2 regions of the Acidocella sp. genome follow, and region 2 is predicted to be linked to the other one. Evidence: predicted binding sites of a transcription regulator. Region 2 holds the regulator's gene; the other holds the start of a gene.
What was found. The regulator LexA, encoded in region 2, represses DNA repair genes until DNA is damaged. The targets are predictions, from matches to a motif close to TGTTCTANNTANGTTC.
Positions count from the first base shown of each region.

Region 1 (5,472 bases), on a different contig from region 2:
GTGGATTCCCTGCCCGACGGGCATCTGGCCTTCGAGCTGCTACAGGTCGGGCTGGACGATCAGGCCGAGATCGCCTTGCGCTCGCTCTGGCCGCAAATCAAAACCACGCCCGGGCTCGGCCGCTCGGTAATGGCCGTGGCCGCGCGGGCCGGGCTGGTGAATGTGACCATCGCCATCGCCGGCACCTTGCCGGACCCGGCCAATGAGATCGCCGGAACCAAGCTGCCCTTGCCCGCCTTGCATCCACAAGGCGGCTTTAGCGTCGATCCGGCGTTGATCTACGCCCTGGCGCGCACCGAATCCGGCTTCGATGCGCAGGCGCGCTCACGCGTCGGGGCGCGCGGCCTGATGCAGCTCATGCCGCAAACCGCCGCCACCATGCAGCGCTTCGAAGGCATCACCGGCTCCATCACCAACCCCTCGACCAATCTGGCCCTTGGGCAGGCCTATCTGAAATATCTGGCCAAGCAGCCCGGCATCGACAATAACCTGCTCGCCATCCTGGCGAGCTATAATGCCGGCCCTGGCGCGGCGGCGGCCTGGTACAGCAAAATCGGGGATCATTCCGACCCCCTGCTGTTCATCGAGAGCATCCCGAACGATCAGACCCGTCATTTCGTGCACCAGGTCCTGGCCGATAGCTGGATTTATGCCGAGGAAATCGGGTTGAAGCCACGCAGCCTGGATGAGCTGGCGGAAGGCGATTTTCCGGTGCTGCGCGCCAGGCCGCGCGCCACGGCGGTTGAAACCGCCGACGCGCAATGAACCGGATCGACGAAAGCCGGGCCTTCATCCCGGTGCGCATCGCCATCGCCACCATCTCCGACACCCGGACCCTGGCCAATGACAGCTCCGGCGACGCCCTGGCGGCGCGGATCGCCGAGGCCGGGCACGAGCTGGCGGACCGGGCCATCGTCAAGGACGATGCCGACCGCATCGAAGCCTTGCTGCGCGGCTGGATCGCCGAGCCGACGGTGGATGTCGTCATCACCACCGGCGGCACCGGCGTCACCGGCCGGGATGTAACACCGGAAGCCTTTCAACGCGTGCTGGACAAGGTGATCGAAGGATTTGGCGAGCTGTTTCGCATGCTCTCCTACGCCAAGATCGGCACCTCCACCATGCAGTCGCGCGCCCTGGGCGGAGTGGCCAACGGCACCTACCTCTTCGCCCTGCCCGGCTCCACCGGGGCCGTGAAGGATGGCTGGGACGATATTCTGCGCTTTCAGCTCGATGCCCGGCACCGCCCCTGCAATCTGGTGGAGCTGATGCCCCGGCTGAAGGAACATCTGTCCGGCCGGAACATGGGCTGAAACACGCCCAGCCCGCCAACCAGACTTAGTTTATCTCCCACCGTTAACCGCCTCGCCCCCGGGTGAGCCGGTTTTTCATGCCTCCACGCAAAACTCCACACAGAACGTTCTTATTTTGTTCTTGACTTGTGGTTCTGGAATGACCTTAATCAAGGCCAGAACGGAGCATGAACATTATGTCTGTTTCCCGCGTGCATATCAAGCAGGATACCGTTCCCGGTGCCCTCAAGGGTCGCGGAACAAGCCAGACCCCGGCCAATCGCTTCGAGGTGGCGCGGCTGGAGGCGTTCGACGATGGTTGGCGGCGCGATGAGGACACCTCCAAGCCCCAGACCACGCTGATCCGCGATGCCACGCGGAGCATCATCGCCCGTAACGACAGCCCCGATCTGGCCTTCGAGACCAGCGTGAATCCCTACCGGGGCTGCGAGCATGGCTGCATCTATTGCTTCGCGCGGCCCAGCCACGCTTATCTCGGCTTTTCCGCCGGGTTGGACTTCGAAACCAAGATCGTCTTCAAGCCCGAGGCCCCGCGCCTGCTGGAAAAGGAACTCTCCCGTTCCGGCTACAAGCCCGCCGTGATCGTGCTCGGCTCCAATACCGACCCTTATCAGCCCGTGGAGCGCACCCTTTCCCTCACCCGCTCGATTCTGGAGGTTCTGGAGCGCTTCAACAACCCTGTCGGCATCGTCACAAAATCCGCCGGCGTGGTGCGCGACAAGGATATTCTCGGTCGCATGGCCGCGAAAAATCTGGCGAAGGTGCATCTGTCCATCACCACGCTCGACCCGGCCCTGGCCCGCGCGATGGAACCGCGCGCCGCCTCCCCGGCCCGGCGGCTATCGGCGATCCGCGAACTGGCGCAGGCCGGGATTCCCGTGGGGGTCATGGCTTCCCCCATGATCCCCGGCCTCAACGATGCCGAGATGGAGCGCATCCTCGGCGAGGCCGCGAAGGCCGGCGCCAACAGCGCCTACACAACCATGCTGCGCTTGCCGCACGAGTTGGGCGCCCTGTTCACGGACTGGCTGGAAAAATATCTGCCCGAACGCGCCGCACATGTGCTGAGCCTGATCCGCCAGAGCCGCGCCGGACAACTCAATGAGTCGCAATTCCACGCAAGATTCATGGGAACTGGCCCTTATGCCGGGATGATGCGGCAACGCTTCGTCCGCGCCGTGCAGCATCTTGGTTTGGATGAAACCGGCTCACAGCTTGACATTTCTCAATTCCACATTCCCGGCCCGGCTCCGGCCAGCCCGCAAATGAACCTGTTTTAGAAAAGGAACCTCACCATGGCATGGCTGTTTTGTGTCAATCCCAGCATCGTCATAGGTCTCGCCTCCGCGCTGGGCTGCCTGTATTTCCTGCTCATCTGCGCGGAGGAAGTCCGCGCATTGCTGGCCTACCGGCGCCGCGCGGCCTGTGTCATCGCCGAACCTCTGGCCAGGCATAGGCGCGTGAAATTTCCGCGATTTCCACGCGATAGGACTCATACCATCTTTGCCGCCCGTGGCTTTGCGCCAACAGATGCTCGGCTTGCCTCTTCCAGGCCGTGATCGCGGCGAGGTCAGGCCAGTAAGACAACGCCACCTCCTCCTCCCCTTCCGTCACCGCGTGAAATTCCACGCAGCCGAACTCCCGTAGGGCCAGTTCACGCAACCGGGCGGCCATCCTGGCGTAATCCTCATCCAGCCGCGCGATGCGGGCCCTGAAGATCACCACGAACATGTTACAGCAATTCGCGCGCCAGCTCGGCGGGGCGGCAAACCCTGGCACCTTTTGGCGTCACCACCACGGGCCGGTTGAACAGAATGGGGTGTTGAGCGATCGCATCCAAAATCGTCTCGGCGGCGGCCCCTTTCAGCCCCAGCTCCGCGGCCAGGGGTTCCTTTTCGCGCAGAAGCCGCGCGGCACCACCCAGCCTGCCCGCGAGATCCGCAAGCGCCGCGCGGGAAAGCGGCGTTTTCAGATATTCGACAATCTCCGGCTCAACGCCGGCTTCGCGCAGAATTTGCAGCACGCTGCGCGACGTGCCGCATTTTGGATTATGATAGATTGTCGTTGTCATCGCCCTTCCCGTCCTTTCTTGTTGGCCTAGCCGACAATCCAGACATCCGGCCGGGCCGCGAGGCGGCTTGATCAGAGGGGCACGCCCCCATGAAAACCGGTCATTTATGAATCATCGTGCCGATGCCATGCTCGGTGAACAATTCCAGCAACAACGCATGCGGCACGGTGCCATCCAGAATGGTCGCCCCCTTCACCCCCTGCGTCACCGCTTCCATGCATGTCTCCACTTTCGGGATCATACCGCCTGAAATCGTTCCATCCGCGATCAGCGCCCGGATCTGCGGAAGGGAAAGATCGCTGAGCAATTGCCGGCTCTTATCCAGAACCCCCGCCACATCGGTCAGCATCAGCAGGCGCTGCGCGTTCAGCGCCCCCGCGATGGCGCCAGCCACCGTATCGGCGTTGATGTTATAGGTCTGCCCATCCTCGCCAGCCCCCACCGGGGCAATCACCGGAATCAGCCCGGCGCCGGTCAGCGCATGAATCACACGTGTGTCGATAAACACCGGCTCGCCCACATAACCGAGATCCAGCGCCTGCTCGATCATCGAATCGGTGTCCTTATAGGTGCGGCGCAGCTTGCGCGCGCGGATCAGCCCGCCATCCTTGCCCGAGATGCCCACCGCCAGCGCACCGGCGGCATTGATCAGCCCGGCCACCTGTTTATTGACGGAACCGGCCAGCACCATCTCCACCACCTCGACCATGGCGGCATCCGTCACGCGCAACCCCTGCACGAAGCTGGATTGAATGTTGAGGCGCTTGAGCATCGCGTTGATCTGCGGCCCGCCGCCATGCACCACCACGGGGTTGATGCCAACCTGCTTCAGCAGCGCGATGTCACGGCCGAATTCATTGGCGAGCGACCCGTCCATGGCATGGCCGCCATATTTCACCACGATCGTGGCCCCGGCATAGCGGCGCAGATAAGGCAGCACCTTGGTGACGATGTGCGCGTCCCGGGTGGCGTCGTTCAGTTCTTCGCTGTTCATCTGCACCTCACTCAACGAATTCGGCGATGGCGGCCCGCAATTCCTCGATCCCGACCCCGCCCGCGCTGGAGGTGGTCATGACCCGGTTCATGGCCGCCGGATGCCGCGCCGCCAGCGCCAGCACCTCTTCCTGTTTGCGTTTCAGCGCGCCGGGTTTGACCGCATCCGCCTTGGTCAACACGATCTGGAAGGAAACAGCCGACTGGTCGAGCAGTTCCATCACCGTGAGGTCCGAAACCTTCACCTCCACCCGCGCGTCCAACAGCAGAAAGACGCGGCGCAGATTGGGCCGGCCCCGCAAATAATCCAGCATCAGCCCCTGCCAGTCCCGCTTGATCTCCTTCGGCGCCTCGGCATAGCCGTAGCCTGGCATATCCACCAGCACCACCGGCCCCGCCTGGCATTCGAAGAAATTGAGCTGGCGCGTGCGCCCGGGCTGATGCGAGACGCGGGCCAGCGCCTTGCGCCCGGTGATCGCGTTGATCAGCGAGGATTTGCCGACATTGGAACGTCCCGCCAGGGCGATCTCATTGCCGCGCGGTTCTGGAAGATGCTCCAGCGCCTGCGCGGCATAAAAGAACTCGCAAGGCGAGGCGAAAAGTTTCCGCCCCGCCTCGATCTGTTCCGGCGCCGGGCCGTTGCCCGCGAAATTCAGCCCTTCGCCGGGACTGCCTGCTTGGGCGCCATCGCCCTGCGCATGATCAGCCATTGCTGCCCCACGGAAAGAATATTGTTCCACGCCCAGTATAGGACCAGCCCCGCCGGAGAGCGCGCCAACATGAAGGTAAAAATAATCGGCATGAGCTGGAACATGCGCTGCTGCGCCGGATCAGCCGGGGCCGGATTGAGCTTCTGCTGCAAATACATGGTGAAGCCCATGATGATCGGCAGCAGGCCGATATGCAGCATGGGGCTGATCGCGGTCGGATCGAACGGAATCAAGCCGAAAAGATTGAAGAGATTCGTCGGGTCCGGCACGGAAAGATCGTGGATCCAGCCATAGAACGGCGCCTGACGCATCTCGATGGTGATGAAGATCACCTTGTAGAGCGAGAAGAACACCGGGATCTGCAACAGCATCGGCAAGCAGCCCG
Region 1 covers NZ_JBFWIX010000002.1:117,068-122,539, reverse strand. Annotated here, with positions in the region: gene AB7D48_RS02740 (transglycosylase SLT domain-containing protein) at 1-765, shown strand, start outside; gene moaB (molybdenum cofactor biosynthesis protein B) at 762-1,313, shown strand; gene AB7D48_RS02730 (PA0069 family radical SAM protein) at 1,490-2,593, shown strand; gene AB7D48_RS02725 (antibiotic biosynthesis monooxygenase family protein) at 2,742-3,044, opposite strand; gene arsC (arsenate reductase (glutaredoxin)) at 3,046-3,384, opposite strand; gene argB (acetylglutamate kinase) at 3,485-4,378, opposite strand; gene yihA (ribosome biogenesis GTP-binding protein YihA/YsxC) at 4,386-5,087, opposite strand; gene yidC (membrane protein insertase YidC) at 5,030-5,472, opposite strand, start outside.
Region 1: the regulator LexA is predicted to act here: its motif matches at 1,419-1,434, upstream of AB7D48_RS02730 (PA0069 family radical SAM protein).

Region 2 (5,472 bases):
GCCACCCCGGCGCAGATCGGCGGGATGCTGATGGCCATGCGCGTGCGCGGCGAGACGGTGCCGGAACTCACCGGCGCCGTGACCGCCATGCGCAAGCGCATGACGCGGATCGAGGCGCCGGAAGGCGCCATCGATGTCTGCGGCACGGGCGGGGATGGTGCCGCCAGCCTCAATATCTCCACCGCCGCCACCTTCGTGCTGGCGGCCTGCGGCGTGCCGGTGGCCAAGCATGGCAACAAGGCGCTGTCCTCGCGTTCGGGAGCCGCCGATGTGCTGGCGGCCCTGGGCGTGGCGATCGAGCCGCCGCTGGACCGGCTTTCGGGGATTTTGCGCGATGTGGGATGCGTGTTTCTGTTCGCGCCGCGCCACCATCCGGCGCTGCGTCATGCCGCACCGGTGCGGGTGGAGCTGGGCACGCGCACATTGTTCAATCTCACCGGTCCGATGGCCAATCCCGCCGGGGTGACGCGCCAGCTGATGGGGGTGTATGATCCTGCTTGGCTGCGCCCGGTGGCGGAGACGCTGCGCGACCTTGGCACCGAATCCGCCTGGGTGGTGCATGGCGGCGGCATGGACGAGCTGGTCCTGGAGGGAAGGAACGATGTCGTCTCCCTCAAGGCGGGCCGCATCGAGGTGTTTAGCGTCACGGCGATGGAGGCCGGGCTGGCTTCGGCCCCCTCGGCGGCCTTGAAGGGCGGCGATGCCAGCTATAACGCTCACGCGCTTCTGGCCCTGCTGCGCGGAGAAAAAGGGGCTTATCGTGATACGGTGCTGCTGAACGCCGCCGCCGCTTTGGTGGTGGCGGGGCGGGTGGAGACATTGCCCCAGGGTGTGTCCCAGGCGGCGAAGGCAATTGATGAAGGTACGGCTCTGGCGGTTCTTGAACGGCTGAAGAGTGTGTCCGGAGAGCAGATATGAACATGATGGTTGACGACGTGCTGGCGAAGATCTGTGCCCATAAGCGCGCGGAGGTCGCCGAGCGTCAGGCCGCGAAACCGCTGGACGAGTTGAAGGCCGAGGCGCGGGATGCGGGCAAGACACGCGGTTTCGCCAGGGCACTGATGGACAAGGCGGCCGAGGATCGGGCGGGCCTGATCGCCGAGATCAAGAAAGCCTCGCCTTCCGGCGGGCTGATTCGTCCGGATTTCGACCCCTCGACTCTGGCCCGTGCCTATGAGGCGGCGGGGGCGACCTGTTTGTCCGTGCTGACGGATGAGACATATTTCCAAGGCACGCCGGAACATCTGCGCGCGGCGCGCGAAGCGGTGGAACTGCCCGTGCTGCGCAAGGATTTCATGCTGGATGAGTATCAGATCTATGAAAGCCGCGCGATGGGGGCGGATTGTATCCTGCTGATCATGGCGGCGCTGGACGACACCAAGGCGCGCGAGCTGGAAGGGCTTGCCCGGGCGCTGGACATGGACGTGCTGGTGGAGGTGCATGAGGAACAGGAGCTGGAGCGCGCGCTGCTGCTGCAAACCCCCTTGCTCGGCATCAATAACCGTAACCTGAAAACCATGGTGACGGACATCGCCACCACCGAGACGCTCTCCAGCCTCTGCCCGCCGAACAAGTTTCTGATTTCTGAATCCGGTATCAAGACCCATGCGGATGTCGAGCGGCTGCGCAAGGTCTGCGTGCAAGGCTTCCTGGTCGGCGAATCGCTGATGCGCCAGGATGATGTGAGCACCGCCGTGCGCGCGCTGCTAGGACATTGAGCGACCTGACCCATATTGGGGCCGATGGCGCGGCGCGGATGGTCGATGTCTCGGCCAAGCCGGTCACGGCGCGCGAGGCCGAGGCCAGGGGCCGGGTGATGATGAAGCCCGAAACCGCGTCTCTGATCCGCGACGGCCAAGCCGCCAAGGGGGACGTGCTGGCGGCGGCGCGGATCGCGGGCATCATGGGCGCGAAGAAAACCGGCGAGCTGATCCCGCTCTGCCATCCCTTGCCGCTGGACATGGTAACGGTCGGCCTCACGGTGGAGGAAGCTTCGGTGGAGATTGTCGCCGTCGCCCGCACCACCGGGCGCACTGGCGTGGAGATGGAGGCGTTGACGGCGGTGAGCCTGGCGGCGTTGACCATCTATGACATGATGAAGGCCGTGGACAGGTGCATGAGCATCGAGGCGGTACGTCTCACCCGCAAGAGCGGTGGCAAGAGCGGAGAGTTTTCAGCGCCATGAGCACCGGGGCATGATCAGCGTCGAGGAAGCGCGGGCCAGGATTCTCGCCGCGCTGAAACCGGTGCCGGTGGAGATGGTGGGGCTGGCCCAGGCGCATGGGCGGGTGCTGGCCAAGCCCGTGGTGGCACGCTTTACCGTGCCGCCAGCCAATCTCTCGGCCATGGACGGCTATGCGGTGCGCGCGGATGACACGCGGGCGGGGGCCAGGCTGCGGGTGACCGGGCAGGCGGCGGCGGGGCATCCTTTCGCGGGCGGTGTCGGCGGTGGTGAGGCTGTGCGGATTTTCACCGGCAGTGTGCTGCCGGCGGGCGCGGATGCGGTGCTGATCCAGGAAAACACCCTGGTGGAGGGCGAGGATATTCTGGTGAACGAACCTGTCGGGGCGGGGCGGCATATACGCCGCGCCGGGCAGGATTTCGTCGCCGGTGACGAGGTGTTACCGGCGGGGCAGCGGCTTTCCGCGCGCGATATCGGGGTGGCGGCGGCGGCGGGGCATCCCTGGCTTTGCGTGCATCGCCGTCCGCGTATTGCGATTCTCTGCACTGGCGATGAAATCGCCTTGCCGGGTGAGCCTGTGCCGGAGGGGGGCATCGTCAATGCCAATGCCGGGCTGCTGGCGGCCTTTGTCTCGGCCTGGGGCGGTGAGGCGCTGTTGCTGCCCATCGCCAGAGACACCGAGGATGCGGTGGCGCTTGGCGCGGCCGAGGCGCGCGGCGCGGACCTGCTGGTGACCACTGGTGGGGCCAGCGTGGGCGCGCACGACCTGGTGCTGGCCGGGTTGAAGTGCCAGGGATTCGCGCTGGATTTTTGGAAAATCGCCATGCGTCCAGGCAAGCCGCTGATCTTCGGTGCCATCGATGGGCTGCCCGTGCTGGGGCTGCCCGGCAATCCGGTTTCAGCCTATGTTTGCGCGGTTTTGTTCCTGGCGGGTGCCATGGATCTGCTGGGTGGGGTGCCGACGGCCGGGCCCGTGCTGGAGCAGGCCCGGCTGGGGGTGCCCATGAAGGCGAATGACCGGCGGGAGGATTATGTCCGCGCGCATTTGGTGTACGACGGTGCTGGCTGGGTGGCGACACCGCTGCGGGTGCAGGATTCCGGCATGTTGCTCGCCCTGGCTGGAGCTCAGGCGCTGATTCGTCGCCCCGCGCATGCTCCCGCGGCGGAAGCGGGTGAAAATGTCGAGATTTTGCGCCTCGGCATGGCTTGACAGGGTTGACGCGAAAACGAGAACTAAACTAGAACATCTGTGAGTTTACGCTTTTTTCCAAAGGCTTTCATTCCCGGAGACGTTCGATGCTCACCCCCAAGCAGCATGAATTGCTGTTATTCATCGACAAACATCTGCGCGAGACCGGTTGTAGCCCCAGCTTCGAGGAGATGAAGGAGGCGCTGGATCTGCGCTCCAAATCCGGCATTCACCGGCTGATCTCGGCGCTGGAGGAACGGGGGTTTTTGCGCCGCCACAAGCATCGCGCCCGCGCTCTGGAGGTCACGAAACTGCCGCAGGATCTCAGCCCCCGCCAGCCGGAGGCGCGCGGCTTCGCGCCCAATGTGATCCAGGGTAATTTTTCCTCCCGTCTGCCGGGTTTGCGTGCCGAGGCGGCGGAAGCAGGCGCCATTTCCCTGCCGCTTTATGGCAAGATCGCCGCCGGCCTGCCGATCGAGGCTTTGCGCGACAATGAGGAAACGGTCGAAGTGCCGATGTCCCTGCTGGGCGGGGGCGAGCATTTCGCCCTCACGGTTGAGGGCGATTCGATGATCGAGGCCGGAATTCTGAATGGGGATACGGTCATCATCCGCCGTGGAGACAATGCCGATAACGGGCAGATCATCGTGGCGCTGGTCGATGAGAACGAGGTGACGCTGAAGCGGTTGCGCCGGAAGGGGCAGTCTATCGCCCTGGAGCCCGCCAATGTGAATTACGAGACGCGGATTTTTCCGGCTGAACGCGTGCGCGTGCAGGGCCGGCTGGTGGCGCTGCTCCGGCAATATTAAAGTCTTTGCGGCTTGGACTGAGCCGCCGCTCCAAGGGGCTGGTCAGTCGATAGCCTGAAATCATTTACGATTTTCACGGCGGGTGGGGCGCTTGTGAAAGTCGCCCCAACCCCTTGAAATCTTGCGCGCGTTCAAAAAGAGGGGCACCGGCCCCGTGAGGGCGGCGGCGCGCCGTTTAGAATTTCTTGGTTTGATTGCGCCGCCGCCGCTGCTGTTCGCTCAGCTTGCCGCCGGGCTTGGCATTAGGCGCCTTGTCGCCCGGGGATTTTGGCTTGAAGGCGGGTTTGGCTGGCCCGTCATAATGCGGCCGGGCCACGCCGGGAGGGGCGGCGGGTTCGATTCGCGCCTCGCCTTGCCCGGCGGCGGCATGGGCAAATGCCTGTGCAACATGCGGGGCGATCTCGAATTTCGTCTCCCGGTCGAAGATGCGGATGCTGCCGATCTCCTGCTTGGTGATGCCACCCGCCTTGCAAATCAGCGGAACCAGCCAACGCGGATCGGCGTTTTGCTTGCGCCCCAGCGCCACCCGGAACCATGTGCCATTGCCCGTTTCCTTGCGCGCGCCATTGGCCGCGCGCGGCGCGCGGGCCGGGCGGGTGGGTTCCGGTGGAAGGATGGTCACATCCGCCGGGACAGGTAGATTGGCCTGGGCCAAGGTCACGAAGGCCGCCGCGACCGCGTCCGGCGCGGCGCGTTCCAGCAGCTTGGCGGCCAGGGCCAGGGTGGTTTCGCTGGGCGTGCCCCGCAGCAATGCATGGTTTAGCAACCGCTCCTCGTCCTTGGCGCGGATATCCTCCTTCGTCGGGGGATCGACCCAGATCGCCTCGGCATTGGCCTCGCGCAGCAGCATCTCGGCCCGGCGGCGGCGCATTGGCGCTACCAGCAGCACCGAGACCCCCTTGCGCCCGGCGCGCCCCGTGCGGCCGGAACGGTGCAGAAAGGTGGCCTTGTTGGTTGGCAAATCGGCATGGATGACGAGATCGAGGTCCGGCAGATCCAGCCCGCGCGCCGCCACGTCGGTGGCGATGCACACCTGGGCGCGGCCCTCGCGCAGGGCGGAAAGGGCGGCATTGCGCTCGGCCTGGGAAAGCTCGCCAGACAGCGCGGCGGCGGTGAAGCCGCGCGCCACCAGGTTCGTGTGCAGGGTGCGCACATTGTCGCGTGTGGCGCAGAATACCAAAGCCCGGCTATCCTGCGCGCGCAGGATATTCACCAGCGCGCCTTCCAGCTCATGCCCGGCCACGCGCACGGCGCGGTATTCGATGTCCGCGTGCGGCTGGTTGGCGGCCACG
Region 2 covers NZ_JBFWIX010000012.1:83,942-89,413, forward strand. Annotated here, with positions in the region: gene trpD (anthranilate phosphoribosyltransferase) at 1-918, shown strand, start outside; gene trpC (indole-3-glycerol phosphate synthase TrpC) at 915-1,718, shown strand; gene moaC (cyclic pyranopterin monophosphate synthase MoaC) at 1,715-2,185, shown strand; gene AB7D48_RS10940 (molybdopterin molybdotransferase MoeA) at 2,196-3,392, shown strand; gene lexA (transcriptional repressor LexA) at 3,479-4,180, shown strand; gene AB7D48_RS10950 (DEAD/DEAH box helicase) at 4,356-5,472, opposite strand, start outside.